4 regions of the Streptomyces sp. NPDC051104 genome follow, and region 4 is predicted to be linked to each of the others. Evidence: riboswitches for the same ligand, from Rfam matches in the RefSeq annotation. Region 4 holds a riboswitch; each other region holds the start of a gene.
What was found. Region 4 has a riboswitch for thiamine pyrophosphate ahead of AB0N14_RS24475 (thiamine ABC transporter substrate-binding protein). Riboswitches for the same ligand answer to the same signal wherever they lie in the genome.
Positions count from the first base shown of each region.

Region 1: another riboswitch for thiamine pyrophosphate. It lies ahead of AB0N14_RS14705 (cytosine permease); the one in region 4 lies ahead of AB0N14_RS24475 (thiamine ABC transporter substrate-binding protein).
Region 2: another riboswitch for thiamine pyrophosphate. It lies ahead of thiO (glycine oxidase ThiO); the one in region 4 lies ahead of AB0N14_RS24475 (thiamine ABC transporter substrate-binding protein).
Region 3: another riboswitch for thiamine pyrophosphate. It lies ahead of thiC (phosphomethylpyrimidine synthase ThiC); the one in region 4 lies ahead of AB0N14_RS24475 (thiamine ABC transporter substrate-binding protein).

Region 1 covers NZ_JBFBBS010000008.1:89,757-97,193, reverse strand. Annotated here, with positions in the region: gene AB0N14_RS14715 (arsenic transporter) at 1-831, opposite strand, end outside; gene thiD (bifunctional hydroxymethylpyrimidine kinase/phosphomethylpyrimidine kinase) at 945-1,742, opposite strand; gene AB0N14_RS14705 (cytosine permease) at 1,739-3,157, opposite strand; TPP riboswitch at 3,149-3,243, opposite strand; partial or broken gene AB0N14_RS14700 (jacalin-like lectin) at 3,335-3,517, opposite strand; gene AB0N14_RS14695 (endonuclease) at 3,689-4,345, opposite strand; gene AB0N14_RS14690 (DUF3140 domain-containing protein) at 4,353-4,691, opposite strand; gene AB0N14_RS14685 (DNA starvation/stationary phase protection protein) at 4,735-5,217, opposite strand; gene AB0N14_RS14680 (WhiB family transcriptional regulator) at 5,214-5,471, opposite strand; gene AB0N14_RS14675 (thiolase family protein) at 5,640-6,833, shown strand; gene AB0N14_RS14670 (sulfite exporter TauE/SafE family protein) at 6,939-7,437, shown strand, end outside.
Region 2 covers NZ_JBFBBS010000027.1:91,463-98,899, reverse strand. Annotated here, with positions in the region: gene AB0N14_RS28760 (NAD(P)/FAD-dependent oxidoreductase) at 1-493, shown strand, start outside; gene AB0N14_RS28755 (hypothetical protein) at 522-1,445, opposite strand; gene metF (methylenetetrahydrofolate reductase [NAD(P)H]) at 1,501-2,424, opposite strand; gene thiE (thiamine phosphate synthase) at 2,543-3,193, opposite strand; gene AB0N14_RS28740 (Rv2175c family DNA-binding protein) at 3,410-3,775, opposite strand; gene AB0N14_RS28735 (FAD-dependent oxidoreductase) at 3,856-5,082, opposite strand; TPP riboswitch at 5,206-5,318, shown strand; gene thiO (glycine oxidase ThiO) at 5,316-6,515, shown strand; gene thiS (sulfur carrier protein ThiS) at 6,512-6,712, shown strand; gene AB0N14_RS28720 (thiazole synthase) at 6,715-7,437, shown strand, end outside.
Region 3 covers NZ_JBFBBS010000005.1:127,660-135,096, forward strand. Annotated here, with positions in the region: gene AB0N14_RS10370 (LacI family DNA-binding transcriptional regulator) at 1-215, shown strand, start outside; gene AB0N14_RS10375 (metallophosphoesterase) at 460-1,554, shown strand; gene AB0N14_RS10380 (hypothetical protein) at 1,748-2,614, shown strand; gene thiC (phosphomethylpyrimidine synthase ThiC) at 2,851-4,653, opposite strand; TPP riboswitch at 4,646-4,802, opposite strand; gene AB0N14_RS10390 (YibE/F family protein) at 4,874-6,319, shown strand; gene AB0N14_RS10395 (SsgA family sporulation/cell division regulator) at 6,416-6,853, opposite strand; gene AB0N14_RS10400 (helix-turn-helix domain-containing protein) at 6,953-7,437, opposite strand, start outside.
Region 4 covers NZ_JBFBBS010000019.1:75,827-83,263, forward strand. Annotated here, with positions in the region: gene AB0N14_RS24470 (iron ABC transporter permease) at 1-1,540, opposite strand, end outside; gene AB0N14_RS24475 (thiamine ABC transporter substrate-binding protein) at 1,516-2,604, opposite strand; TPP riboswitch at 2,684-2,789, opposite strand; gene rlmN (23S rRNA (adenine(2503)-C(2))-methyltransferase RlmN) at 2,822-3,928, opposite strand; gene AB0N14_RS24485 (YceI family protein) at 4,028-4,705, opposite strand; gene AB0N14_RS24490 (phosphatidate cytidylyltransferase) at 4,870-5,997, opposite strand; gene frr (ribosome recycling factor) at 5,997-6,554, opposite strand; gene pyrH (UMP kinase) at 6,723-7,437, opposite strand, start outside.

The sequences.
Region 1 (7,437 bases), on a different contig from region 4:
CGGCGCCGCCGCGCGCACCACCGTCAGCGGGGTGGCCCGGCGCCGGAGGAGTCCGCGCACGGCCAGCACCAGCGCCCCGGCCGCCGCCGACCACGCCGGGTCGACACCGAACGCGGAGGCCACCACGAACCCCGCCAGCGTGCAGGCGACCGTCACCAGCGCGAACAGCGGCAGCCTCGGCGGCTCGCCGTGGTCCTCGTCGGTGGCTCCCGCGTCCAGGTCGTGGCGGAAGAAACGCCGGAAGACGACATACTCGACGGCCACCGCCACCAGCCACGGCAGCACCATCAGCGCGGCGAAACGGGTGAAGCTCAGCCCGGCCGCACCGAACGCGAGCAGGTTGGTGAGATTGGAGACCGGCAGTAGCAGCGAGGCGGTGTTCGACAGATGGGTACAGGCGTACAGGTGCGGCTTCGGGCGGGCGCCCATGCGGGCCGCGGTGGCGAACACGACGGGCGTGAGCAGCACGACGGTGGCGTCCAGGCTGAGCACCGCGGTGATCAGCGAGGCGAGGGCGAACACGGCGGTCAGCAACCGCCCGGGACGGCCCGCCGCCCAGCGCGCCATCCAGGCGCCGCAGGCCTGGAACAGCCCCTCTACGTCACAGAAGTGGGCCAGCACCAGCACGGCCGCCAGGAAGCCGACCACCGGGCCCAGGCGCTCGGCCTCGGCCTGCGCGTGGTCCAGGGAGATGGCGCCGGTCAGGATGACGATCCCGGCGGCCGGAACCGCCCAGACCGCCTCCGGCAGCTTGAAGGGACGCACCACCGCGCCGGCCAGGACGGCGACGAGGAGCACGACGGAGAGGGCCTCGGCGAGCGGGGTGTTCAGGGTTCGGTCCTTCCGCGAAAGGATCGGCGGTGCCCGTCCATCACACCAGATCCGCCTGTGACGCCTTGACCCGAGGCACCCCCTTGAGGGCGGGCTCCTTTCCCCGGCCACCGTCACGTGCGCGCACGCAGCCTCCAGCCGTGGTCCACCGGTCCGATGCCGGCGCCGAGCGCGAAGCCCGCCGCGATCGCCTCCGTGACGTACTCCTTGGCCTGCCGCACCGCCTCCGGCACCGTGAGGCCCTGCGCGAGACCGACCGCGACGGCCGAGGCGAGGGTGCAGCCCGTGCCGTGGGTGTGGCGGTTGTCGTGGCGTGCGGCGCGCAGCCAGTGCTCCTGCCGGCCGTCCGTGAGCAGGTCGGTGGCCTCGCCGGGCAGATGGCCGCCCTTCACGAGCACCCACCGGGGCCCGTACGACAGCAGGCGGTCGGCTGCGCGGCGCATGCCCGCCTCGTCGGTCACCGTGATGCCGGTCAGCTCCGCGACCTCGTCCAGGTTCGGCGTGGTCACCGTGGCGAGCGGCAGCAGCCTGGTCCGTACGGCCTCCAGGGCGTCGTCGGCGAGCAGCCGGTCGCCGTGCTTGGAGACGCTCACCGGGTCCACGACGACCGGTGCCGGCATGTCCCCGAGCAGGTCGGCCACCGTCTGGACCAGCGCGGGTGAGGCGAGCATGCCCGTCTTGACCGCCTGTACTCCGATGTCGTCGACGACGCTGCGGTACTGGGCGCGCACCGCCTCCACGGGCAGCTCCCACGCCCCCTGCACCCCCACGGAGTTCTGCGCCGTGACCGCGGTGATCACGCTCATACCGTGGGCGCCGAGCGCCAGCATGGTCTTCAGGTCGGCCTGGATCCCGGCGCCGCCGCCGGAGTCGGAGCCGGCGATGGTCAGGACACGGGGCGGCGCGGTCATGCGCGGCCCTCCTCTCGGACGCGCACGCGGCTCTCCTCCCGGACGCGCAGCGGGGCGTAGAGCGCGAGCGCGACCAGGAACGCCACGTAGTAGGAGACGTCGGCGCCGTGCAGCGCGTGGGCGGCCGGGCCCACGTACAGTCCAGTGTCCATGAACGGCACCGCCGCGGCGAAGGCGCCGACGAACGCCAGCAGCGGCGGCCACACGGAGCGCGGCCGGGCGGTCCCGGCGGCGAGGTCGACCGCGGTGCCGCGCCGGGCGAGCCAGTCGACGACCACGATCGCCACGAACCCGGGGATCCAGTAGCTCACGAACAGCAGCACGTTCTGGAAGCGGGCGGTGGTGTTCGCCGCGTGCATCCACAGCACCAGCGGGAAGCCGAGCACCACGGCGAGGGCGGCGGCCAGCGGACGCGGCAGGCGCACCCCGACGGTCTGCAACGCCAGGGAGCCGCTGTAGTCGTTCATCGCGTTGCTGGCGAGCGCCGCGAGCGCCACGGCCAGCAGCCCGAAGGCACCGGCCGCGCCCCCGCCCAGCACATGGTCCACGCCCGCGGCCGTCTGGTCCGTCAGCACCGAGGCGCCCCACAGTCCGAGGACCTGCACGGCCACGAAGGACACCACGAGACCGAGCAGCGTGCACCAGAACATCCGGGACCGTGAGGTGCCGCGCGGCAGATAGCGGCTGAAGTCGCTGGCGTACGGCGCCCAGGACAGCGACAGGCTGAGCGCGATGGTGCTAGTCAGCACGAAGGCGCCCACCCGGTCCGCGCCGTGCGCGGTGCCCGTCCAGGCGGGGTGCACGCTGCCCGCCATGCGCAGGGCGATCAGTGCGAAGGCGGCTGCCAGCACGAAGGTCATGACGAGCTGCAGCCGGTGGATCGCCTCGTAGCCGAGGACCCCCAGAGCTCCTTGGGCGAGCATCACCACCAGGACGCCCAGCCAGAACGGCCAGCCGGCGAGCCGCGCCAGCGCATCGCCGCCGAACAGCCCGATCAGCGCGTCCCAGGCGATCGAGGACAGCCACTGCAGCACCCCGGGCAGCACCACCGCGCGCCCGAACGCCAGCCGGGCGAGCGGCAGCTGGCCGGCTCCGGTGCGGCTGCCCCAGGTGCTCAGATAGGCGGTGGGCACCGCGCCCAGCACCGTGCCGAGGACGATGGCGGTGAGCGCGGTGGTGAAGTCCAGGCCGAGCGCGATGCCGATGGTCCCGGTGAACACGCCGGTCATGGTCAGATTGGGGGCGAACCACACGGTGAACAGCCGGCCCGCCCCGCCGTAACGATTCGTCTCGGGGACCGGCTCGATGCCGTGGCCCTCGACCCTGAGGTCGCCGGGAGCGGTGGGCATCCGCCCGTCGAAGACGGTGTTCCGGCCGCCTGTGGGCAGCCCGCCCGAGACATGCGCCGATGGCATGGAAGACATCCCTCCGCCAGTACGAACTGGTTCAGGTTCGACGGGTGTGATCTCAGCCCGCAGATGGGGCACCCCGTGTCCGGTACGGCGGCAAGACTAACCCGAGGACGGGAATCAGCCATACGTGAGGGCCGCTGCCGGGTCGGTCAGCGGCCCTCGAGAGGTCTTGGTGGCGCGTCAGCGCCGGGTGTAGATGAAGCCGATCTTGTCGACCTCGTCACCGGAGCGCCCGTGGAATCCCGCGATCTGCCAGCCGGAGGGCGCCGTACGGGTCACGCAGTCGGACGTCGTGGTACCGCCCGCCAGGCTGCGGCCGAGGTTGGTCGTGAACTTCGCGGAGAAGATCCTCGTGCGGCCGTCGGCGAGTCCTTGAGGGAATGCGCTTTCTCCGCTCCCGGTGAAGCTTTCACCTGCCGGTCGCCGCGGTGTCGGCGACGCCGAGGGGCCGGCGTCGGGCACGGGAGGGCTCGCGGCGGGCGCTGCCGGGACAACTCGTTCTGCGCCCACAGGGCACCCACCCCGAGCCCGCCCTCACGCCGCGTGCTCCCGTACCTCTTCCGCCAGCTTCTTGTCGAGTGCGGCGCGCACCAACGCCGCTGCCAGCACCGCCGGTTCGGTTTCCTTCGCCAGCTTCAGCAACTGCTCCGGGTCCTTCGGCAGCCCCAGTCGCTCCGCACCCGACAGTGCCTTCGCGTCCAGGTAGGGAGCCACCTCGGGCCACACGCGCTGCACCTCGCGCAGGAAGATGTCCGCGCCGGCCGGTCCGATCCCCGGTATCTCCTGCAACAGCCGGCGCAGGGCAGAGACGTCGCCGTCGGCCGCCTTCCGCAGCCGCCGCAGGTCTCCGCCCCAACGCTCCGTCAGCAACTCGGCGCTGTCGCCCAATTGGGTCGCCGTCCGCTCGTCGTAGCGCCGGTAGCCGCCCCGCCCCAGCGCGTCGACCCGCTCCTGCCAGTCCGCCTCAGCCATGTGGCGCGGGTCCTTCAGGCCCGCCTCCTGAAGCGCCCGCACCGTGGCCAGGGCGATCGGGGAGCGGATGCGGGCGCTGAGCAGCAGGGCCATCAACAGCAGCCGGTACAGCGGCTGCGGGGCGTCCTTGAGCCGGATCCCCGCCTCCTCCGCGTAGGTCTGCCCGTGCTCGCCGACGAGTTCCCCGATCACCCCGGCGGCTCTGTCGTCCCGTCCCATGGCGGCCTCACCGTGACGCCTTGAGCGGGTCGTGCCCCAGCGTCATGAGCCGGTGGCGCAGGTGCTCGTCCTCGGCCTCCGGCTCGTTCTCCACGTCCACCTCGGAGGTGACCGTGTCCACCACCTTGCGCATGACCTGGACGTCGTCGTCGGTGAGGTCGGTGCGCCGCTTCTGCAGGATCGACAGGACGTGTCGCCCGGTGGGCGTGCCCGCCTCCTCCGGCAGTGGCTCGCTCTCCTCCTCGGCGTCCCGGACCCGCAGCCAGGCCGCCAGTTCCTGGGAGGTCATGTTCACCACCCGGTGGAAGTCCTCCCACAGCGCGTCCATCTCCAGGGCGTCGGTCATGGCTTACTCCTCTCCACCCTCGACGGTCGGGTTCCGCTCGGTCTCACTCCTCGCGCGGCCAGTTCTCGGCCTCGAACATCCAGCGCTGCTTCTCCAGCTCCGCGGTGATCCCGATCAGCAGGTCCTGGGTGACGGGATCGGCCTCAGCGGTGGCGTCGATCCGCTTGCGCAGCCGCCCGATCGCCGCTTCCAGCGACTCCACCATCAGGCCCACGACGTCGGTGTCCCGCAGCCAGCCCTCCTTCGTGCCGGGCAGGCCGTAGGCGGACGCGATGGTCTCCGGGCGGCCGTCCGGCGGCACACCGAGCGCGGACGCACGTTCGGCGACCGTGTCGGCGTACGAGCGTGCGGTGTCGACCACCTCGTCGAGCTGGAGGTGGATCGAACGGAACCTGGGGCCGACGATGTTCCAGTGGGCCTGCTTCCCGATCAGGGACAGCCCGAGCAGATCCACCAGGGTCTCCTGCAGGGCCTCCCCGGTGACCCGGCGTGCGGGCTCGGGCAGCGTGCTGTGCACCACGGTCATCGCGCGCTTCTCCTTATCGGTCGGTCTTTCGTGGCACGGAGCAGTTCGGCACGCTCCTGCTCGCCGGTGCCGCCCCACACGCCCGCCGTCTGCCCGTTGCCCAACGCCCAGTCCAGGCACTCGCCCATGACGGGGCAGCGGCGGCAGACGCGCTTGGCGGCGGCGGTCTCCTCGACGGCGGGCCCCGCCGTCCCGACGGGGAAGAACAACTCGGGGTCCTCACCCACGCACGCCGCTTGCCGCAACCACTCCATGCGCGCCCGGGTCCCCAGGACCGATCAGGTGAAACCCGGCGGGAGCGCCCCCCTTCCCCCGCACCACCGGCGAGCTTCCCGGCGACCGCCCGGCGGTCTATAGTTCAAAACTAGCGGTGCTAATTAACTAGCCCCGCTCCATCGCCGAGGCCGGTCAGGAGTTCCGTCGTGCGTACCGTCCACTTCGCGGCAGCCCGCCGCACCCCCATCGGCAGGCTGCGCGGCGCACTGTCCACCGTGCGGCCCGACGACCTCGCGGCCACCGTGATCCGCGGCCTGGTCGCGGACGTGCCCGCGCTCGACCCGGCCCGCATCGACGACGTCTACTGGGGCGCCGCCAACCAGGCCGGCGAGGACAACCGCAACGTCGCCCGCATGGCCGCCCTCCTCGCCGGCCTGCCCGAGTCCGTCCCGGGGGCTACGGTCAACCGGCTGTGCGCCTCCGGCCTGGAGGCGGTGACGACGGCCGCCCGCGCCATCGCCGCGGGTGAGGCCGACATCGTGCTCGCGGGCGGCTCGGAGTCCATGAGCCGGGCCCCCTTCGTGCTGCCCCGCCCCGACGAGGCCCTGCCGCAGCGCATCGAGACGGCCGACACCCGCCTCGGCTGGCGGCTGGTCAACCCGGCGATGAAGGACCTGTACGGCCTGCTCACCATGGGGGAGACCGCCGAGGAGGTCGCCGAGCGGTACGGCGTCCCGCGCGAACGCCAGGACGACTTCGCGCTGCGCAGCCACCGGCGGGCGGCCGAGGCCCGCAAGAACGGGCTCTTCGACGCCGAACTCCTGCCAGTGACCCGACCCGACGGCGTTGTCGTCACCGCCGACGAAGGCGTCCGCGAGGACACGTCGTACGAGAAACTCGCCCGCCTCAAGCCGGTGTTCCGCGAGGGCGGCACCGTCACCGCGGGCAACGCCTCGCCCATGAACGACGGCGCCGCCGGTCTCCTCCTCGTCAGCGAGGAGGTCCTCGACGAACTGGGCCTCGACTCCCTCGGCCGGTACGTGGCCGGGGCCTCGGCCGGCGTGCACCCGGACGTCATGGGCATAGGCCCCGTCCCCGCCACCGAGAAGGCCCTGGCACGGGTGGGCTGGACGATCGGCGACATCCAGGAGGCCGAGCTCAACGAGGCGTTCGCCGCCCAGGCCCTCGCCTGCGCCGACCGGCTCGGCCTCGACCCGGAGCTGGTCAACCCGACCGGCGGCGCCATTGCCCTCGGCCACCCGCTCGGCTGCTCGGGCGCCCGCATCCTGACCACCCTCCTGCACCGCATGCGCCGCACCGGTGCCGCCCGAGGGCTCGCGACGATGTGCGTGGGCGTGGGGCAGGGCAGCACGGTGCTCGTCGAGCGTCCGCGGGTGTAGGAGAAGCGGGGCGCGGCGCAGGGTTCAGGGGCCGCCTCACCAAGGGCCCATCTGGCGAGACGCCCCTGACGTGGCCAGATGCGTGGGCATAGCATCGGTCCCCGCATGAACACGATGACGCTCTGGGACATATCGCCGTGGGGGTTCGCCGCGCTGGCCGCTGCCGCGCTCCTCGTCGGCTTCTCCAAGACCGCCGTGAGCGGCGCCAACACGGTCAGCCTCGCCATCTTCGCCACCGTCCTGCCCGCCCGGGCCTCGACCGGCGTCCTGCTGCCGATCCTGATCGTCGGCGACGTCCTCGCCGTCCTCACCTACCGCCGCCACGCCCACTGGCCCACCCTGTGGCGCCTGTTCCCGGCGGTCGCCGCGGGCGTCGTCGTGGGGACGCTGTTCCTGGTGTGGGCCGACGACGCGGTCGTACGGACCTCGATCGGCGCGATCCTGCTGCTGATGGCGGCGGTCACGGTGTGGCGCCGCCGGCATGCCGACCGGGACGACGAACCCGACGCGGTGACCACGCGCGCCGGCCGCATGAAGGCCCGCACCTACGGCGTCCTCGGCGGCTTCACCACGATGGTCGCGAACGCGGGCGGCCCCGTGATGT
Region 2 (7,437 bases), on a different contig from region 4:
GGTCCACGCGGCCGGCCGTGAGGGCGAGCTGGACCGGCTGTTCGCGGAGCCCGCCGGGCTTCCGCCCTCCGCGACGGTGACCGTGCTGCGCCCGGACGACCCGGCGCTGGTGCCCGACACGGCGCACGAGGCGGTCACGCTGACGGTCACGGTGCCCAAGGGGCTGGAGGTCTCCGAGTCCGATGTGGACCGGATCGTCGCCGCCGCCGGGCGTGCGATACCCGGCCTGGCCGACCGTGTCCTGTGGCGCGAGGTGCGCACGCCCGCCGACATCGCCGAGGACACCGGAGCGCCCGGCGGCGCGGTACCGGCGCCGGCTCTCGCCGCGGCCGGGGGCCGTCTGCTGCAGCCGTCCAACAAGACCCGTACACCTGGCCTGTTCACGGTCGGCGGCTGGTCCCACCCCGGTGGGGGCCTCCCCCACGCCGGCATGTCTGGCGCCCTGGTGGCCGGGCTCATCGTGGAGGGGCCGGACTTCCGGGGCTCTCAGTGACCGTCCCGGGGCCCACGGCTCCGGGACGTCAGAAGCGGTAGCGCTCGTCGTAGCCGTTGCCGTGCGGGGTGCCGTTGTGCTGGTAGGGGTACGGCTGCTCGGGCGGGAGTTCGCCGTCGAACGCTTCGTCGGTGGTGCGCTGCTGGGGCACCCAGACACCGGCGGGCGGGGTCTCGCCGTAGGTGCCGGTGGCGTACTGGTCCTGACCGTAGGCCTGCTGTGTATACTGCTGCTCGCCGCCGTACGTGGTGTCGTACGAGCCGCCGCCGTAGGTCCGCGTGCCCTGGTACGGGTCGGAGTACCCGCCGTACTGCTCCTGGCCGCCCTCGTAGCCGTAGTGCTGCTGCTGGCCGTATCCGGAGTAGCCGTCGTAGGCGTAGGCCTGCTGCTCCTGGGGCTGTCCGGCGGTGGTGTAGGTGGCATCCGCGTAGACGCCGTAGGAGCCGGTCTCCTCGGGCAGGGGCTGCGGCTCGTAGACGGAGGTGGCCTCGGCCGCGGTATCGGCGGGCGGGGTGGCCCCCGGGCGGGTGAAGACGTCGTCGTGGTCGTCCTCGTCGTACGCGTCGTCCTGGCGGTACGTTCCGGCGGGCATCGTCGTCGCGGCCGTCGGCTCGACGTCGATGTCCTCCGCCGCCTCCTCCTGGCGGGCCTTCTCTGTCCGCCGGCGCTTGCTGCCGGTGCCCGCACCCTCGCGCGGGCGGTTGCCGACGGCCCAGCCGGCCGCGAACCCGCGGCGGAACGACAGGGTGACGTAGGTCTGCCCGACCGCGAAGGCGGCGGCGCCCAGGCCGATGACCACGACGGATTGGATGAGCACGCCGAACACGACGCCGAGGAATCCGACGAACGCGAGCAGCCGCCAGCGAAGGCGTGCCTTGTACTGCAGCAGCACCTCACCGAGCAGCCACAGCGCGACGATGCCGAACGCGATGTAGAGGACCGTCCAGCCCATGTACGCCCCTCTCCCAGTGGCCGCTACGCAGTGTGTCGTATACGGGTGCGGCGGTCTAGGCCCGCTGCGGGTGGTGCAGGCCCAGGTTCTCGTAGATCTCCAGCGTCGCCGTGGAGTTGTTGAGTGTAATGAAGTGCAGTCCGGGGACCCCCTCGGCCAGCAGCCTCGCGCAGAACTCCGTGGCGAAGTCGATGCCGGTCGAGCGTACCGCCGCCGGATCGTCCTTCGCCGCGAGGATCCGCTCTTTCAGGCCGTCGGGGATGGGGGCGTTGCTGAGCTGGGGCAGCCGCTCCAGCATCCGCACGCTGGTCACGGGCATGATCTCGGGGATGACCGGGGTGTCGCAGCCGGCCGCGGCGACCCGGTCGCGCAGGCGCAGGTACGACTCCGGCTGGAAGAACATCTGCGTGATCGCGTAGTCGGCGCCGGCCCGGCACTTGTCGACGAAGTGCGTGACGTCGGTGTCCCAGTCGCTGGAGCGGGGATGCATCTCCGGGAAGGCGGCGACGCCCACGCAGAAGTCGCCCGACTCCTTGATGAGCCGGACGAGTTCGGACGCGTAGGTCAGACCCCTGGGGTGCGGCACCCACTCGCCCATGGGGTCGCCAGGCGGGTCGCCGCGCACCGCGAGGATGTTGCGGATCCCGGCGTCGGCGTACTGGCCGATGATGTTGCGCAGCTCGGCGACGGAGTGGTTGACCGCGGTGAGGTGGGCGACCGGGGTGAGCGTCGTGTCGGCGACGATCTGCTCGGTCTCCTTGACCGTGCCCGCACGGGTCGAACCGCCGGCGCCGTAGGTGACGGACACGAAGTCGGGGGCGACCGCCTCGACCCTTCGGAGCGCGCTCCACAGATTCCGCTGGCCCTTGGGGGTCTTCGGCGCCGAGAACTCGAACGAGTACGTCGTCTTGCCGGTGGCGAGGATGTCGCGCACGGTCCGTGCGCGATCAGTCCTCGTGGATGCGGTTCCGAGGGCCATAGTCGCAGGTTAGCCAGGGCGCGGCGGTCCCCCAACCGGACGCCCGGAATTTGCCCGAAATGTCGACTTGTTGTCCACCCATCGGACAACGCGGGGCAGGATCGGCCTCCAGGCGCTCCTACGCGGCGCGCAGCCGCTTGGCGAACTCGGCCGCCGCCGCGCCGGGGTCGTCAGCCTCCGTGATCGCGCGGACGACCACCACGCGGCGGGCGCCGGCATCGAGGACCTGGTCCAGGTTGCCGAGGTCGATGCCGCCGATGGCGAACCAGGGGCGGTCGGTGCCGAGCGCGGCGGTGTGGCGGACCAGGCCGAGGCCGGGGGCGGGGCGGCCGGGCTTGGTGGGGGTGGGCCAGCAGGGGCCGGTGCAGAAGTAGTCCACACCCTCCTGGACGGCGGCGGCCTCGGCCTCCGCCTCGGAGTGGGTGGAGCGGCCTATCAGGATGTCGTCGCCGAGGATGGCGCGGGCCGCGGGGACGGGGAGGTCGCCCTGCCCGAGGTGCAGGACGTCGGGGCGGGCGGCGTGGGCCACGTCCGCGCGGTCGTTCACCGCGAGGAGCTTGCCGTGGCGGGCACACGCCTCGGCGAAGACCTGGAGGTGCTCCAGCTCCTCGGCGGCCTCCATGCCCTTCTCGCGCAGCTGCACGATGTCGACGCCGCCGGCGAGGACCGCGTCGAGGAACTCGGCGAGGTCGCCCTGGCGCTTGCGTGCGTCCGTGCACAGATAGACGCGGGCGTCGGCGAGCCGGGTGGTGCGGGCGGTGTCGGGCACGGTGGTGTTCCCCCGTTTGTCGGTGGCGTACGGGCCGCGGCGGGGCGCGGTCGGCCGGGGCCGGGGCGTGTCCCTTGGCCCGCGGCCCGTACGCGGACGGTTGTTCTTGTGTGCCGGCCTGATCAGACCGGAACCGGTCCGATCGGGTCCGGTCCGATCGGGTCCAGCTCGATCGGGTCCAGGTCGATCGGGTCCGGTCCGATCAGACCGGATCGATCAGACGGCGAGCGCCTGCGCGCGGCGCTTCACCTCCGTGCCGCGATTCTCGCTGAGAGCCTGCGCGGGGGTGCCGGGCAGGGTCGGGTCGGGGGTGAAGAGCCACTCGATCATCTCTTCGACCGTGAAGCCGTCGTCCCGCAACAGGGTCAAGGTGCCGGACAGGCCCTTGACCACCTTGTCCCCGTCGATGAAGGCGGCGGGGACGTGCAGCGCCTTGTTCTCGCCTCGGCGGACGGCGATGAGCTGGCCCTCCTTGACCAGCTGCCGCACGCGTGTCACCTCCACGCCGAGGGCATCGGCGATGTCGGGCAGGGTGAGCCAGGCGGGGACGAGAGCATCGATCTTTGCGTCAATCTCGGTCACGGGATCAAGCGTGCCATCCCGGACTGACAGTCGGAAGCGGAGCGCCTCCGGCGGGGTTAGGCGGAGGGGGTGGTTGCGCCCTACGCCGTCGCCTCCTTCAGTGGGCGGGACGGGTCCGACAGCAGTGCGGTGTTCATGGGGGTGCCCGATTCGATCAGGCGGCGGCCCTGCGCAAGGTCCCGGGGGCGGCCCACGGCCAGCAGGGCCACCAGGCGGCCCTCGCGCAGCCAGCAGACCGTCCAGGCCGCGCCCTCGGGGTCGCCGCGCCACACCGTCGTGTCGGCGGACGCGTGGTGGCCCACGTACTGGACGAACCGGCCGAACTGCTCCGACCAGAAGTACGGCACCGGGTCGTACGCCACCGGTGTCTGACCGATGATGTTCGCGGCCACGGTGCGCGGACCCTGGAGGGCGTTGTCCCAGTGGTGGACGAGCAGGCGCTCCTCGTAGCGGCCCGACGGGAAGGACGCGCAGTCACCGACCGCGTACACGTCCGGCACCGAGGTGCGCAGATGATCGTCGGCCGGCACCTCGCCGTGCACGCCCAGCTCGATCCCGGACCCGGCCAGCCAGGCCGTGGCGGGCCGGGCCCCGATGCCCACCACCACCGCCCCGGCCGGCACCCGAGAGCCGTCGTCCAGCACCACCGCGCCCGGCTCGATGCGCTCCACGCACGCGTGCGTGCGCAGCTCGGCCCCGCTGTCCGCGTACCAGGACGTCATCGGCGCCGCCACCTCCGCCGGCAGTGCGCCGGCGAGCGGCCGGTCCGCGGCCTCCACCACGGTCACCGCGCAGCCCGCCTCGCGCGCGGCGGTGGCGAACTCGGCACCGATCCAGCCCGCGCCGACGACCACGACGTCGTGCTGCTGGGCGAGCACCGGCCGCAGCCGCTCGGCATCGTCCAGCGTGCGCAGCAGATGCACCCCGGGGACGCCCTCCGCGCCGGGCAGCTGGATCGGTTCCGCCCCGGTCGCGATGACCAGGACGTCGTACGGGACAGGGCCCCGCTCGGTGTCCAGCTCGTGGTCCTCGGGACGCAGGCCGGTCGCCTCGCGGCCCAGCTCGAGCTCGATGTCCAGCGCCTCGAAGTCGACGTCGAAGGCGGAGCCCTCGGCCTTGCCGAGCAGCACGGCCTTGGACAGCGGCGGCCTGTCGTACGGCTGGTGCGGCTCCGCGCCGATCAGCGTCACGCCGCCGGTGAAGCCCTGCTCCCGCAGGGCGACCGCGGTCTGCACCCCGGCCATGCCCGCGCCCACGACGACGACGCGCCGTGCCGTACCGCCCCGTGCCTGCGTCTGCTCGCTCACCTGATCACCATAGACAATTGACGATTTGTCAGTCAGGGGGCGTGCTGAGTGACGTCCTGCACAGCCCTTGCCGGGCGGAGGCCGCCTTACAAGGGCGACGCTCTGCGGGCTAGTGTTGCCACCGTAAGCACTCGCGGGAGCCCGGCGCACCGGGCTGAGAGGGAGGCTGGGACGGCCTCCGACCGTACGAACCTGATCCGGGTCATGCCGGCGAAGGGAGGGGCTGGACGCCCATGTCGCGTACACCGGACGAACCGTCGACATCGCGCGATGCGTCGACCGTGTCGGACGTCCTCGTCATCGGGGGCGGGATCATCGGCCTGGTGACCGCCTGGCGGGCGGCGCAGCGCGGGTTCGCCACGGCCGTGGTGGATCCGGATCCGGGCGGCGGAGCCGCGCAGGTGGCCGCCGGGATGCTGGCCGCCGTCACCGAGCTGCACTACGGCGAGCAGACGCTGCTCGCCCTGAACCTCGCCTCCGCGCGCCGCTACCCGGACTTCGCCGCCGAGCTGGCCGAGGTTACCGGCCGGGACCTGGGCTACCGCCGCTGCGGCACGCTCGCCGTCGCGCTCGACGCCGACGACCGCGCCGAGCTGCGCGAACTGCACGCCCTGCAGCAGCGCTCGGGGCTGGAGTCGGAGTGGCTGAGCGGGCGGGAGTGCCGCCGTCTGGAGCCGATGCTCGCGCCGGGCGTGCGCGGGGGGCTCAGGGTCGACGGCGACCACCAGATCGACCCGCGCCGCCTCGCCGCCGCCCTGGTGACGGCCTGCGAACGCGCCGGGGTGGTCTTCCACCGGGTGTGGGCCGAGCGGCTCACGGTGGTGCGGGAGCGGGCCTGCGGGGTGCGGACCGCCGACGGCACCGAGCTCGCCGCCGGGCAGGTCGTCCTCGCCGCGGGCAGCCTCAGCGGGCGGCTCGCGGGCGTCCCGGACGACGTCCTGCCGCCCGTACGTCCCGTGAAGGGGCAGGTGCTGCGGCTGACCGTGCCCGAGCGGTACGCGCCGTTCCTGAGCCGTACGGTGCGCGCCGTCGTCCGCGGTGGCGCGATCTACCTCGTGCCGCGCGAGAACGGCGAGCTGGTGGTCGGCGCGACCAGCGAGGAGCTGGGCTGGGACACCACGGTCACCGCGGGCGGGGTGTACGAGCTGCTGCGGGACGCGCACGAGCTGGTGCCCGGGATCACCGAGCTGCCGCTCACCGAGACGCGGGCGGGTCTGCGCCCGGGCTCCCCGGACAACGCGCCGCTGCTCGGCCCCACCGAGCTGGACGGCCTGCTGCTGGCCACCGGCCACTACCGCAACGGTGTCCTGCTCACCCCGGTCACCGGCGACGTCATGGCGCACGTGCTGACCACCGGTGAGCTTCCCGAGGAGGCCCGCCCCTTCACCCCCCGGCGCTTCACCGCCGCCGCACTCACGGAGCAGCCGGCATGAACATCTCGGTCAACGGGGAGACCCGCGAGGTCACCCCCGGTGTCGCGCTCGACGCGGTGGTGCGGAGCCTGACCGCCGCCCCCTCGGGCGTGGCCGCCGCCGTCAACGAAACCGTCGTCCCGCGCGGGCAGTGGGCGTCGACGTCCCTCAGCGAGGGAGACCGCGTCGAGGTCCTCACCGCCGTCCAAGGAGGCTGACCATGGCTGACGATCCCTTCGTCCTCGGTGGGACCACCTACTCGTCCCGGCTGATCATGGGAACGGGTGGCGCGCCCAGCCTGGACGTGCTGGAGCGGGCGCTGGTGGCGTCCGGCACGGAGCTGACGACGGTCGCGATGCGGCGCGTCGACGCCTCGGTGCACGGTTCGGTCCTGTCCGTGCTCGACAAGCTGGGCATCCGGGTGCTGCCGAACACCGCCGGCTGCTTCACCGCGGGCGAGGCCGTGCTCACCGCCCGCCTGGCGCGCGAGGCCCTCGGCACGGATCTGGTCAAGCTGGAGGTCATCGCCGACGAGCGGACCCTGCTGCCGGACCCGATCGAGTTGCTGGAGGCGGCCGAGACGCTGGTGGACGACGGCTTCACCGTGCTGCCGTACACGAACGACGACCCCGTGCTCGCCCGCAAGCTGGAGGACGTCGGCTGCGCCGCGATCATGCCGCTCGGCTCCCCGATCGGGTCCGGGCTCGGCATCCGCAACCCGCACAACTTCCAGCTGATCGTGGAGCACGCGCGCGTGCCGGTCATCCTGGACGCGGGCGCGGGCACGGCGTCGGACGTGGCGCTGGCGATGGAGCTGGGGTGCGCGGGTGTGATGCTCGCCTCGGCGGTGACCCGGGCGCAGGAGCCGGTCCTGATGGCGGAGGCCATGCGGCACGCGGTGGAGGCCGGCCGGCTCGCCCGCCGGGCGGGCCGTATCCCGCGC
Region 3 (7,437 bases), on a different contig from region 4:
ACGCCAACACCGAGCCTCCCGTCACCACGCTCTCCCTCAAACCGCGCCGGATCGGCACCGCGGTGGTCCAGCTCCTCATCGACGCCATCGAGGGTGTCCAGCCGGAGCAGCCGGTCGAGCAGGTGATACCGACCGAACTGATCGTGCGTACGTCGTCCGAGCGACGCCCGCCCCGCACCACGGTCAGCCCGCCCCGGTCGCCCGGGCAGAGATAAGCCCGCACGGGGCCCGCGTGTGACGCACCAGTCGCCCGCGGGCGCCCGACGACCGGGACACCGGCGGGAAACCCCCGCCCATTTAGGGCGAATGCCGCGGTGAACTGGAGGGCTTCCCCGATTCACCACCCCTGGGTCATCACATGGCGCGATCCGCATTCCTATGATGGGCCCACGACACCGCGGGCCGCTGCGACCAGGCAGTCCGATGCGGTGCAGATGCGGCGCGATGGTGGAGGGGTCGATGACTCAGGGGGCCGGTCAGGGACCCGAGGTGGAGCGGACGGCGACGTTGCGCGACTTCCGGGTGCCCGCGTACGTCCACGAGGCCGGTCCGTACGCGCAGAGCACGCCCCACGACCAGGTCACCGGACCCGCCGCCGCCCCGGAGACCTACCCCCACGGCTACTCCGACGCCTACACGCCCACCGAACGGGACCTCCCGGTCGTCAACCGCGGTGACACGCTCCAGGCGGACGTCGCTCCCACGTCCGCGCCCGCCCCGCAGTCCGCGGAGGGTCCCGGTCCGCTGTTCGTCGTCGGGGACGTGCACGGCTATCTCGAGCAGCTCGTGGCAGCGCTCCAGGAGAAGGGCCTCATCGACGCCCAGGGGAGCTGGTGCGCGGGCACGGCGCGGCTGTGGTTCCTCGGCGACTTCACCGACCGCGGGCCCGACGGAATCGGCGTCATCGACCTGGTGATGCGGCTGTCCGCGGAGGCGGCCGCGGCCGGCGGCTACTGCAAGGCGCTCATGGGCAACCACGAGCTGCTGCTGCTCGGCGCCAAGCGGTTCGGCGACACGCCGGTCAACTCCGGCGCGGGCACCGCCACCTTCCAGGCGGCCTGGCTGCTCAACGGCGGCCAGAAGACCGACATGGACCGCCTGCAGGACCACCACCTGCAGTGGATGGCCCGCCTCGACGCCGTCGAGGAGGTCGACGGGCACCTGCTGGTCCACTCGGACACCACCGCCTACCTCGACTACGGCGACTCCATCGAGGCGGTCAACGACACCATCCGCGAGACGCTCACCCGCAACGACGCGGACGAGGTGTGGGACCTCTTCCGCAAGTTCACCAAGCGCTTCTCCTTCCGCGACGAGGGCGGCGCCGACGCCGTACGGTCCCTGCTGGACACCTACGGCGGCAGGCGCATCGTCCACGGCCACAGCCCCATTCCCTACCTCCTCGGAGAAGTCGGCTCGGAGGAGGCCGAGGACGGCACGGGTCCGGTGGTCGAGGGGCCGCACATCTACGCGGACGGACTGGCGATCGCGATGGACGGCGGCGTGACCATGGCCGGAAAGCTGCTGGTCCAGCAACTGCCCGTGGATATCTGACCGTTCCCCGGACAAACATCCCCCCGACGGAGGGCCGCGCAGAGTAGCGCAGGCCGGGGCCATTTTCTGGAAACCCCCTGTCACCGCGCGCCGTCGCCGCTCTACCATCGGCTTATCCGTAGCAGGCTCCCCTCCGTTTCTGCCCGACGGCTCGTCAGCATGCCGAGTCCCAAGCCCTACGGAGCATCGGGGGATGCACATGAACAGCGTTCCGCAGCACCTGCTGAGCGAGGACCGCCAGGACTACGAGCGGATCCTCGATGAGGCGCTGCGCTCCGCACCACACCGCCCGGATCTGGCCGCTGTGGGTCAGCGGCTGAACCCCGAACAGTTGCGCACCATGGCGCTGAACGCCACCGCCCTCATCACCGCGGCGGCGGCCACCGAGTACCAGCACTACGTCATGGTCCGCGAGGAACTGCGCCGGCCGGCGCCGTCCACCCCGATCGTCCAGGACAGCGCCCCCGGTTCCCCGGAGGCGGACCTGGACGCCCTCGGGCTCGCGGCCACCGTGGGAGAGGCCGCCGCGAGCGCCGGGACCGGTGCCGTCATCGCGGTCCTCGCCCCCTTCCTCGCGGGTGCCGCCGCCGCGATCTTCCTGCTCGTGGGGTACATCCTCAAGATGGTCAATCCCGATCAGGCGTTCGCCCGGACGCTCCTGACCACCGGGTGGGTCTTCGGCGCGGTGACCGCGGCGTCGATCCTGGTCGCCGCGATCGGCCTGCTGCTCACCGCGCTGCGCAACAGTTCCTCGGCACAAGAGGCGGACGCGTCGGGCACGTTGACGACGGAGGTGTCCCGGGCCAGGGCCGCCTGGCACGAGGCGCTGCTGGAGCGCGGCATCCTGCCGTTCCTCCGTGAGGCGCTCAGCGACCCGGGGACGGCCGCGATGACCCGGAAGGCGCCGGAGGCGGCCGGCGGCCGCATCCCGCACCTCGGCTACGACCGTCCGGGGTTCAGCAGCCCCGACAGCGGCCCGGCCGCCGGCCCGCGCCCCAGCTTCACCAGCCCCGACTTCACCAGCCCGGACTTCGGGGGGCCGGAGCACAAGCCGGAGTGACGAGCCCCGTCCGACGACCGGCCAGGTCCACACGAGTCCCCAGCCGGACCGCCCCCCATCGGACCGTCACCCGAAGAGTGGGCCCGGACTGCTCCACCCAAGCCGGGCCCGCACTTCTCACTCGGCGCGGGCCGTTCCGCGCCCTGAACGGCGTCGGCCCCGGCGAGGGCGAGGACAAAACGCTGCCCGGAACAGCCTCTGTGGCGTCCCGGGTCAGCGCCCCGCTCGGCCCCGTGTCAGTCCGCGATCGGCAGGTACACCCGGTTCCCCGCCTCCGCGAACTCCTTCGACTTCTGGAGCATCCCCTCAGCGATCTCCTCGGCCGTCGCGCCCTCGGCCATATCACCGCCGAACCGCTCTGTGATGGTCTGGCTGATCTTCATCGAGCAGAACTTCGGACCGCACATCGAGCAGAAGTGGGCGGTCTTGGCCGGCTCCGCCGGGAGCGTCTCGTCGTGGAAGTCGCGGGCCGTGTCCGGGTCGAGGGCCAGGTTGAACTGGTCCTCCCAGCGGAACTCGAAGCGCGCGTCGGACAGCGCGTCGTCCCACGCCTGCGCACCCGGATGACCCTTGGCGAGGTCGGCCGCATGGGCGGCGATCTTGTAGGTGATCACACCGGTCTTGACGTCGTCGCGGTTGGGCAGGCCCAAGTGCTCCTTGGGGGTGACGTAGCAGAGCATGGCCGTGCCCCACCAGGCGATCATCGCGGCGCCGATGCCGGAGGTGATGTGGTCGTACGCCGGCGCGATGTCCGTCGTCAGCGGCCCGAGCGTATAGAACGGAGCTTCATCGCAGATCTCCTGCTGAAGGTCGATGTTCTCCTTGATCTTGTGCATCGGGACGTGTCCCGGGCCCTCGATCATGGTCTGTACGTTGAAACGCCTGGCGATGCGACCGAGTTCCCCGAGCGTGCGCAGTTCCGCGAACTGTGCCTCGTCGTTGGCGTCCGCGATGGAGCCGGGCCTGAGGCCGTCGCCCAGCGAGTACGTGACGTCATAGGCCGCGAGGATTTCGCACAATTCTTCGAAATGCTCATACAGGAACGACTCCTTGTGGTGGGCGAGGCACCACGCCGCCATGATCGAGCCGCCACGCGAGACGATGCCGGTCTTGCGCTTCGCGGTCAGCGGTACGTACGGCAGACGCACCCCCGCGTGCACCGTCATGTAGTCCACGCCCTGCTCGGCCTGCTCGATGACCGTGTCCTTGTAGATCTCCCAGGTCAGTTCCTCGGCCTTCCCGTCGACCTTCTCGAGGGCCTGATAGAGCGGCACCGTGCCGATCGGCACGGGGGAGTTGCGCAGCACCCACTCGCGCGTGGTGTGGATGTTGCGGCCGGTGGACAGGTCCATGACCGTGTCGGCGCCCCAGCGGGTCGCCCAGGTCATCTTCTCGACCTCCTCCTCGATGGAGGAGGTCACGGCGGAGTTGCCGATGTTGGCGTTGACCTTCACCAGGAACCGCTTGCCGATGATCATCGGCTCGCTCTCGGGGTGGTTGACGTTGGCCGGGAGGACCGCACGGCCTGCCGCGATCTCCTCGCGCACCACCTCCGGGGACACGTTCTCCCGGAGGGCGACGAACTCCATCTCGGGCGTGATCTCCCCCCGCCGTGCGTACGCCAGTTGCGTGACCGCCTTGCCGTCACGGCTGCGGCGCGGCTGACGCGGCCGCCCCGGGAACACCGCGTCGAGGTTGCGCAGTCCGCCCCGCGGCGAGGTGTGCTTGATGCCGTCGTCCTCGGGGCGGACGGGACGGCCCGCGTACTCCTCGGTGTCGCCACGGGCGGTGATCCAGTTCTCCCGCAATGGGGTCAGGCCCCTGCGGACGTCGGTCTGGACGAGTGGATCGGTGTACGGGCCAGAGGTGTCGTACAGCGTGACCGACTGCCCGTTGGTGAGGTGCACCCGACGGACCGGCACCCGCAGGTCGGGGCGTGAGCCCTCGATGTACGCCTTGTGCCAGCCGATGGACTGTCCGCCCTCCTGGGACTGTTCGCCCTGAACGGAGGAAGGCGTGCGTACGTCCTTGTTGGTCATGAGACCTACTCCCTACGCCGGCATTACCCGGTAACAGGTTCAGCGGTCGACGCAGCGGTTTCCGCCCGCCGATGTTCCACGTGAAACATCGCGTCTGCGGAGGTCAGCGCCCTCTCAGCCCGGTGCTCCGAGCTCCCGCGTGTGCAAAGGTCCTCCTACGCTAGCGTCTCTTTGCGCGAGCTGAACAGTGGGCCTCACGCCTTCTTGCGATGATGCCTCGGTGACCACGACACAGCATCCGCCCCCGTACCCGCCGCCCGACCCACCTCATGGCCACGGCCACGGCCACAGTCCGGGCGACGCACATGGCCATGGACCGAGCGGCGAGCACGGGCAGGGAGCACGCGGCGGGCACGGGCATGGACCGAGCGGGCACGGTCACTCGCACAGCCACAGCCATGGCCCGGCGGCCCCCGTGTCGCGGCACCTGCGCAGAGTCATCGCCGCGATCCTCATCCCCTTCACGGCAGCCGTGGTGGTCGGCCTCGTCGTGCTGTGGCCCGGCGGAGTGCCGTCACACAAGCGCACCGGCGTGGGATTCGACCGGCAGACCCAGCAGGCCACGGTCACCAGGGTGGTGGAGGTGGACTGCAAGTCCGTGAACGCCTCGGGTGACACCCCGACCGGCGACACCTCCACGGCCGAGGGCTCCTCGGCCCAGCAGCAGTCGGCCGGCACGTGCAAGAAGGCGACGGTGCGCGTCGACACGGGCATGGACCAGGGCCGGACGTTCACGGAGATCGTCCAGCCGGACCAGTCACGGCAGTTGCATCAGGGCGAGAAGGTCGTGGTCGCGTACGAACCGTCCGCCCCCAGGGACCTGCAGTACTCGGTGGCGGATGTGAACCGCAAGGTCCCCATGGCGCTGCTGGCCGGCATCTTCGCCATCGCCGTGGTGGTCGTCGGCCGGATGCGCGGTGTGATGGCGCTCATCGCCCTGGCCGTCAGCTTCCTGGTGCTGAGCCTGTTCATCCTGCCGGCGATCCTGCAGGGCTCGAACCCGCTGCTCGTGGCCGTGGTCGGGTCCAGCGCCATCATGCTGATCGCCCTCTACATGTGCCACGGGCTCTCGGCACGCACCTCGGTGGCGGTGCTCGGCACGCTCGTCTCCCTGTCCCTGATCGGTGTGCTGGGCTCCCTGTTCATCGGCTGGGCCGCGCTGACCGGCAACACCGACGACAACACCGGCCTGATCCACGGCCTGTACCCGGGTATCGACATGAGCGGCCTGCTGCTGGCAGGCGTCATCATCGGCTCGCTCGGCGTCCTCGACGATGTGACGGTGACGCAGACGTCGGCGGTCTGGGAGCTCCACGAAGCGAACCCGTCGATGGGCTGGCGTGGTCTGTACCGTGCGGGCATCCGTATCGGCCGCGACCACATCGCGTCGGTCGTCAACACGCTCGTCCTGGCGTACGCGGGTGCCGCTCTGCCGCTGTTGCTGCTGTTCTCGATTGCGCAGAGCAGCGTGGTCACCGTTGCCGACAGCGAGCTGGTCGCGGAGGAGATCGTGCGCACGCTCGTCGGTTCGATCGGCCTGGTCGCCTCGGTGCCGGTGACCACGGCACTGGCCGCCCTGGTGGTCTCCGCCGACCGCTCCGACCGGTCCGCCGCTCCGGCCGCCGTACCGGCCCGCGGTGGGCGCGGGCGGCGCCGCAGGCACTGAGGCACCCAAGCCGCGGGGAGACACCGCAGAAGCGTTACGGCACCCACCGCACCCCGCACGGCTCCGCGAGGAACCGTTACAGCACCGAAAGCGTCCTCAGCCCGCGCTCTGCTCCTCGGCGAGGATCCGGTCCAGCGCCTCGTCGAGATGTGCGTCGAAGTCGGCGAGGGAGCCCTCCTGGCCGAGCGGCACCAGCTTGTCCGTACGGTCCAGGAACGCGACCAGCGGCACCGCCCCGGACCGGAACAACGCCCGGTCCGCACCCACCTGGAGCCGGATCAGCACATCGCCGAAGGTATCCGGCTCGGCGGGCGCGATGTGCACATCTCCGTCGCCGCACGGCCGGCCCACTCCGTCGACCAGCAGCTCGCGACCGAACGCCCAGGTCACGGGCGCGTCCCCGGGCAAGTGGAAGGTCAGCCGCACGGCATAGGGATCACAGGTCTCGTAACACAGCTCCACCGGAATGCGGAACGAGAGCTCCTCCGAGACGAGAAAGCTCATCATCACCTCTGCCTGTACCGACTCGCGCATCGTCTACCCCGTCAGTAGCCGTGGACTGGCCAGGAAGCATCCCCTGACACCTGCTGGAAGTTTGCTGAACGTACATGGCAGATCACAAGGAGTGAGTTTTCAGATGCTGATAGAGAGGGCGAGTGTCCCGAGCATCCGTCCGATCTCCTCCTGAAGTCGGCGTGCCACCGGCAGCAGCCGATCGGCCTCACAGGACGGCAAGGAGATCGCCATTGTCGCGGCCGTCGACCCCACGGTCAGGGGAATCGCGGCACAGACCGTCCCGAGCGCGTACTCCTGGCGCTCGATCACGGGTTCTGTCCGCTGCAGGCGCTCCAGTCGCCGGAGGAACACACGCTCGTCATGGACGGTGTACGGCGTGATCGCCCGAACGGGGTAGCGGTCGAGGTGGTCTCGGCGGGCCTCATCGTCGAGCTGGGAAAGCAGGCACTGGCCGATCGCATGGGCGTGCCCGGTCTCCCGGAAGTCGGCCCACTCCTCCACCGCCGGGTGGCCGGGCGTGTCGGCGACGCCCAGGACGTCGATCTCGCCCTCGCGGTAGACCGCGTAGTAGACGGGGACACCGATGGAATCACGCCATTGTG
Region 4 (7,437 bases):
GCAGCCGCGCCACGGCCACCGGCAGCGTCGGGTTGTCGGGCCGCGCGATGAACACGGTCGCCCCGAACTCGCCCAGCGACACGGCGAACGCGAACCCGGCGGCGATCAGCAGCGCCCGCCGCACGATCGGCAGATCGACCTCGCGCCACACCCGCCACGGCGACGCCCCGAGCACGGCGGCCGCCTCCCGCAGCCGTTCGTCCACGGCCCGCAGCACCGGCAGCATGGTGCGGACGACGAAGGGGGCGCCCACCAGGGCCTGCGCGAGCGGCACCAGGATCCAGGAGCCGCGCAGGTCCAGCGGCGGTTTGTCGAGCGCGATGAGGAAGCCGAAGCCGACGGTCACCGCGGACACGCCGAGCGGCAGCATCAGCAGCGCGTCGAAGCCCCGTACGAGCCGGCCGGCGTCCCTGCGGGCGAGGGCCGCGGCGGCGAGCGAGCCGATCAGTACCGCGATGAGGGTGGCCACGACGGCGTACTGGAGGGAGTTCACCATGGCGTCGACGGGCGGGACGAGGAAGGTGCTGTCGTCGGTGCGGGTCAGCGCCTTGTAGTAGGCGAACCCGGGCGCGTCGAGGGAGCGCTGGACGAGGACGGCGAGCGGCAGGACGAGCAGGAGGGCGACGGTCGCGAGGACCGCGCCGAGCAGCGCCCACTGTGCGGCCCCGCGCGGCCTGCGCGCCGTGCGCGACGGGTCGACCAGTTTCAGCGCGCTCTCCCGGCGGCGCACCGTCCAGGCGTGCACCCCGAGGATCGCGCCCACCGCGACGAACTGGACGATCGTCAGCACTGCGGCGGTGGACAGGTCGAAGATCTCCGAGGTCTGCCGGTAGATCTCCACCTCGAGGGTGGAGAAGGTGGGGCCGCCGAGGATCTGCACCACGCCGAAGGAGGTGAAGGTGAACAGGAACACCATCAGCGCGGCGGCGGCCACCGCCGGTGCGAGCGCGGGCAGCGTCACCATCCGCCAGGCCGTGAGCCGACAGGCGCCGAGCACGCGCGCGGCCTCCTCCTGGCGGGGGTCGAGTTGCGCCCAAAGGCCGCCGACCGTGCGGACGACGACGGCGTAGTTGAAGAAGACGTGGGCGAGCAGGATGGCCCACACGGTGGTGTCGAGCCGTATGCCCCACAGGTCGTCGAAGAGTCCACCGCGACCCACCAGCGCCAGGAAGGCGGTGCCGACGACGACCGTGGGCAGCACGAACGGGACGGTGACGACGGCGCGCAGCACCTGCCTGCCCGGGAAGTCGTAACGCGCGAAGACATACGCGCCGGGCAGCGCGATCAGCAGGGTAAGAGCGGTGGAGGCGAGCGCCTGCCAGGTGGTGAACCACAGCACGTGCCGCATGTCCGGCTCGGCGAGCACGTCCACGACCCGCCCGAGCCGCCAGGCCCCGTCCGCCTTCACACCGCGCGCGACGATCGCCGCGACGGGGTAGGCGAAGAAGACCGCGAAGAACGCGACGGGCAGGGCCATCAGCCCGAGCCGCGCCGCGTTCCCCCGCCTGTGGGGGGTCACTTCAGTACGAGCGACGTCCACGACTTGACCCACTGGTCACGGTTGGCGGCGATCTTCGTGGGGGCCATGGTCTCGGGGTCCTTGGCCGCGGGCCCGTACTCGGTGAACTCCGTGGGCACCTTCGCTCCCTCGACCACCGGGTAGACGAACATGTTGAGCGGCATGTCCTCCTGGAACCTCCTGCTGATCAGGAAGTCGAGGAACGCCTTGCCGCCCTTGGTGTTGTGCGCGTTGCTCAGCAGACCGGCGAACTCGATCTGGCGGAAGCAGGTGCCGGTGGCGACACCGGTCGGCGCGGTCTTGGGCCGGGGGTCGGCGTAGACGACCTCGGCGGGCGGCGAGGAGGCGTAGGAGACGACGAGCGGCCGGTCCCCCTTGGCCTTCTTCCCGCCGGCGGAGCCGGAGAACTCCTCGTTGTAGGCCTGCTCCCAGCCGTCTACCACCTTCACGCCGTTGGCCTTGAGCTTCTTCCAGTAGTCCGGCCAGCCGCCGTCGCCGTACTTCGCGGCGGTGCCGAGCAGGAAGCCGAGGCCGGGTGAGGACGTGGAGGCGTTCTCGGTGACGAGGAGGTTCTTGTACTCGGGCTTGACGAGGTCGTCGAAGGACGCCGGCGGGGTCAGCTTGTGGTCGGCGAAGTACTTCTTGTCGTAGTTGACACAGATGTCGCCGTAGTCGATGGGCGTGACCCGGTGCTTGTCCGCGTCCAGCTGGTACTGGGTGCCGACCTGGTCGAGGCCCTTGGCCTCGTACGGCTGGAACAGGCCGTTGTCCAGCGCCCTGGACAGCAGTGTGTTGTCGACGCCGAAGAAGACGTCGCCCTGCGGGTTGTCCTTGGTGAGGATCGCCTTGTTGACGGCCTGGCCCGCGTCGCCGTCCTTGAGGACCTTGACGGTGTAGCCGGACTCCTTCTCGAACGCCGCGATGACGCTCTTGGAGGCGGCCCACGAGTCATGGCTGACGAGGGTCACGGTCTTGGAGTCGCCGCCGCCGTTCCCACTTCCAAAACCGGACGATCCGCACGCGGACAGCGTGACCATGCCCAGCCCGACGGCCACGGCCGCCCACTGCTTACCGGTGATGCTCAACTGGATTCCTCCTGGGGGTGACCAGGAAGAGACGCGGCCCCGCCCCGGACCTCGGAGGGTCCCGGGCAGGGCACAACAGCTCGAGTGAAGACCGAACTCCCTACCCAGAATGACCTGGGCGAGGTTCAGAGGGTCTGCGGTCGCTACCGCACTCTCAGCGCTGTGGCGCTCCCCTGTCGGAATATGAAGATGTACGTACTGACTGACGGCCCTCAGACTACCGCTCGGTGGCGGCGAGCTGACCGCACGCCCCGTCGATCTCCTGACCACGGGTGTCCCGGATCGTCACCGGCACACTGTGGGCGGCGATCGCCTCGACGAACGCCTTCTCGTCCTCGGGGCGGGAGGCGGTCCACTTGGAGCCGGGCGTCGGGTTCAGCGGGATCAGGTTGACGTGCACGGGCTTGCCCTTGAGCAGCCGGCCCAGCAGATCGCCGCGCCACGCCTGGTCGTTGATGTCCCGGATGAGGGCGTACTCGATGGACAGCCGGCGTCCGGACTTCTCGACGTAGTCGAACCCGGCGTCGAGGACCTCGCGCACCTTCCACCGCGTGTTGACGGGAACGAGGGTGTCGCGCAGCTCGTCGTCCGGGGCGTGCAGGGAGATGGCGAGACGGCACTTGAAGCCCTCGTCGGCGAACCGGTGGATGGCCGGCACCAGTCCGACGGTGGAGACGGTGATGCCGCGCTGCGAGAGGCCGAGCCCGTCCGGCGCGGGGTCGGTGAGGGCGCGGACGGCGCCGACGACCCGCTTGTAGTTCGCGAGGGGCTCGCCCATGCCCATGAAGACGATGTTGGACAGCCGCGCCGGGCCGCCGGGGATCTCGCCGTCGCGCAGCGCCCGCATGCCGTCCACGATCTGGTGCACGATCTCGGCGGTCGACAGGTTGCGGTCCAGGCCCGCCTGGCCGGTGGCGCAGAACGGGCAGTTCATGCCACAACCCGCCTGCGAGCTGATGCACATGGTGACCCGGTCCGGATAGCGCATGAGCACGGACTCGACGAGCGTGCCGTCGAACAGCCGCCACAGCGTCTTACGGGTGGTGCCCTGGTCCGTCGCCAGATGCCGGACGACCGTCATCAGCTCCGGGAGCAGCGCCTCCTGGAGCTTGCCACGGGAGGGCGCGGGGATGTCGGTCCACTGCTCCGGGTCGTGCGCGAACCGCGCGAAGTAGTGCTGCGAGAGCTGCTTGGCGCGGAACGGCTTCTCACCGATCGCGGCGACCGCCTCCTTGCGCTCGGCGGGCGAGAGATCGGCGAGATGCCGCGGCGGCGTCTTGGCTCCGCGCGGCGCGACGAAAGTGAGTTCTCCGGGCTTGGGCATGGTCCTCCCAGTGTCTCAGATCCACTGGTGTGGCCCGCGACCGAAGATTCGCGAGGCCGCGAAGGCCGGTTCGGTCTCCTGCGCGGCTCGCGTGCTCCGTCAGGCGGTGGCGGTGGCGCGGATGGCCGCGATGTCGAACTGGAGGCGGACCTTCTCGCTCACCATGGCGCCGCCCTCGGCCAGCCTGGCGTTGTAGGTCAGGCCCCAGTCGGAACGGTTGATCGTGGTGGTGCCGTCGAAGCCGACGCGCTCGTAACCGAACGGGTCCGTCACATGGCCGATGTAGGTGAGTTCCAGGTCGACGGGACGGGTGGTGTCCTTGATGGTGAGGTCACCGGTCATGCGGTAGACGTCCTTGTCCGCGAGGTGCACAGCGGTACTGGTGAAGATCATCCGCGGGTAGGTCGCGGAGTCCAGGAAGTCGCGGCCGACCAGGTGCGCGTCGCGTTGCTCGACACCGGTGTCGACGCTGGCGGTGAACAGCGCGATGTCGGCACGGGAGCGGGCCGGGTCGCGGCCGTCGAAGTAGAGGCGGCTGTCGTACTGCGTGAAGGCGCCGCGCACCGTCGTCACCATGGCGTGTCGCACGGAGAACCCGATCCTGCTGTGCGCGGGGTCGATCATCCACTCGCCGGTGAGGGCCTGCAGGGCGGGATCAGGCAGAACGCCGACACCGGGATGCGCCGGGGCGGCGGGGCTCAGCGGGGCACCGGGGGCCACGGGTGCGGCGGGAACCGCCGCGCGTCGGAGTGGAGAGCTGCGGCCGAAAAGGTTCATGACGCATGTAGTTATGTCAGGGAGACCGGCGCCCGCAAGGCCTGTCAGGAAACCCGACCCTTCATCGGCAGACCTTCACAGGTGGGCGCATCTGCTGGGTGTCGACGCGACAGAGGGGTCCACCGCCCTGTGGACGACGAGCCCCTCTGCCCGGACAGCGCAGGTCAGGCCGACCCCACGAAGATCACCATCAGCAGCCACACCACCGGCGCCGTCGGCAGCAAGGAGTCGAGGCGGTCCATGATGCCCCCGTGGCCCGGCAGCAGTGTGCCCATGTCCTTGATGCCCAGGTCTCGTTTGATCATGGACTCGCCGAGGTCGCCGAGGGTGGCGCTGGCCGCGACCGCGAGCCCCAGCAGCAGACCCTGCCACCAGGCACCGCCGTCGATCAGGAACTGCATGCACAGGGCGCCCGCGCCCATCGCGAAGGTGACCGCACCTATGAGACCCTCGCGGGTCTTGCCGGGACTGATGCGCGGGGCCAGCTTGTGCCGGCCGAAGCGCCAGCCGATCGCATACGCGCCCGTGTCGCTCACGACCGTCAGGAGCAGGAAGGTCAGCACGCGCTGCGGGCCGTCGTCGGCCGTGAGCATCATGGCGACGAACGTGGCCAGGAACGGCACGTAGAAGGCCGCGAAGACGCCTGCCGTGACGTCCCGGAGGTAGCCGTCCGGCGGTTCCGTCATGCGCCACACCAGGGCCGCGAGCGCGGTCAGCGCCATCGCCACCCACGCTCCCTCGGCGCCCCGCACATACCCGGCGACGACCATCGCCGCGCCGCCGACCGCGAGCGGCACCAGTGGCGCCTTGATGCTCTTGCGTTCCTCCAGCCGCTTCGTCAGCTCCCACAGGCCCACCACGACGGCGACCGCTATGACACCGACGAACACGGCCTTGACGATGAACAACGACGCGACGATCACGACGCCGAGCCCGACGCCGACCCCTATGGCCGCGCCCAGGTCACGGCCCGCACTCTTCTTCTGCGGTGCGGGTGCCGGCTGTGGGGCGTCGGGCATGGGCTCCGTATTCTGCGGCGCCGCCCACGGGGACGGCACCTGCGGCGTCTCGTCGCGGAACAAGGGGCCGCGTCGACGGGCGGCGACCCCCCGGTCGTCATCCTGGTCTCCGCCGGGCGCGGGTACCTCGGGCACGATGGGCATGGGGCGAGTCTGCTGGGCGTCATGCGCATCGTACGCGGGACCCGGCGGGCCGACGCCCTGGCCAGGCCCCTGCTCGGTGGGCCCCCAGTACCCGGCCTGTGGCGGCGCCCCCCAGGAAGAGTCGTTCATCAGACCTCGAGGAGCTCCGCTTCCTTGTGCTTGAGCAGCTCGTCCACCTGCGCGACGTACTTCGCGGTGGTGTCGTCGAGCTCCTTCTCCGCACGGCGGCCCTCGTCCTCGCCGACCTCGCCGTCCTTGACGAGCTTGTCGATGGCGTCCTTCGCCTTGCGGCGCACGGAGCGGATCGAGACCTTGGCGTCCTCGCCCTTGCCCTTGGCGACCTTGATGTACTCACGACGCCGCTCCTCGGTGAGCTCGGGGAACACCACACGGATGATGTTGCCGTCATTGCTCGGGTTGACGCCCAGGTCGGAGTCGCGGATCGCCTGCTCGATGTTGCGCAGCGCGCTCTTGTCGAACGGCGTCACCACGGCCATACGCGGTTCCGGCACCGAGAACGAGGCCAGCTGGTTGATCGGCGTCGGTGCGCCGTAGTAGTCGGCCACGATCTTGTTGAACATCGCCGGGTGCGCACGACCGGTGCGGATCGCGGCGAAGTCCTCCTTGGCGACCACGACGGCCTTCTCCATCTTCTCCTCGGCCTCGAGGAGGGTCTCTTCGATCACCACTTGCTCCTGCGTGTCTTGAGTAGGCCCGGCAACGGTCCTCATCGGTCTGCGGCCGGCTGCGTCGCGTCTTCTTCCTGCACGGTTCCCGACCGGCAGGACATTGTCCATCCCCCGGTCAGGGTCCCTCGCCCGGACGGGGTTAACCCCCGACGGGTCTGCCTCCGGTCACTCCCGGCCGCCTTGGTCACCCACGAGTGTGCCGATCTTCTCACCCTTGACGGCCCGGGCGATATTGCCCTCCGCCAGCAGCTCGAAGACGAGGATGGGCAGCTTGTTGTCCCGGCACAGCGTGATCGCGGTCATGTCGGCGACCTTCAGGTCGCGTGTGATGACCTCGCCGTAGCTGAGCGAGTCGAACTTGACGGCCTCGGGGTTGGTCTTCGGGTCGGAGTCGTAGACCCCGTCCACACCGTTCTTACCCATCAGCAGCGCCTCGGCGTCGATCTCGAGGGCTCGCTGGGCGGCGGTCGTGTCGGTGGAGAAGTACGGCATGCCCATACCGGCGCCGAAGATGACCACGCGGCCCTTCTCCAGGTGGCGCACGGCGCGCAGCGGGATGTACGGCTCGGCGACCTGGCCCATGGTGATGGCGGTCTGCACGCGCGAGTCGATGCCCTCCTTCTCCAGGAAGTCCTGGAGGGCGAGGCAGTTCATGACCGTGCCCAGCATGCCCATGTAGTCGGAGCGGGCCCGGTCCATGCCGCGCTGCTGGAGTTCCGCGCCGCGGAAGAAGTTGCCGCCGCCGATGACGACGGCGATCTGGGATCCGTCGCGCACCACGGCCGCGATCTCCCGGGCGATGGCGTGCACCACGTCCGGGTCGACGCCCAGTCCGGTGCCGCCGGAGAACGCCTCTCCGGACAGCTTCAGCAGGAACCGG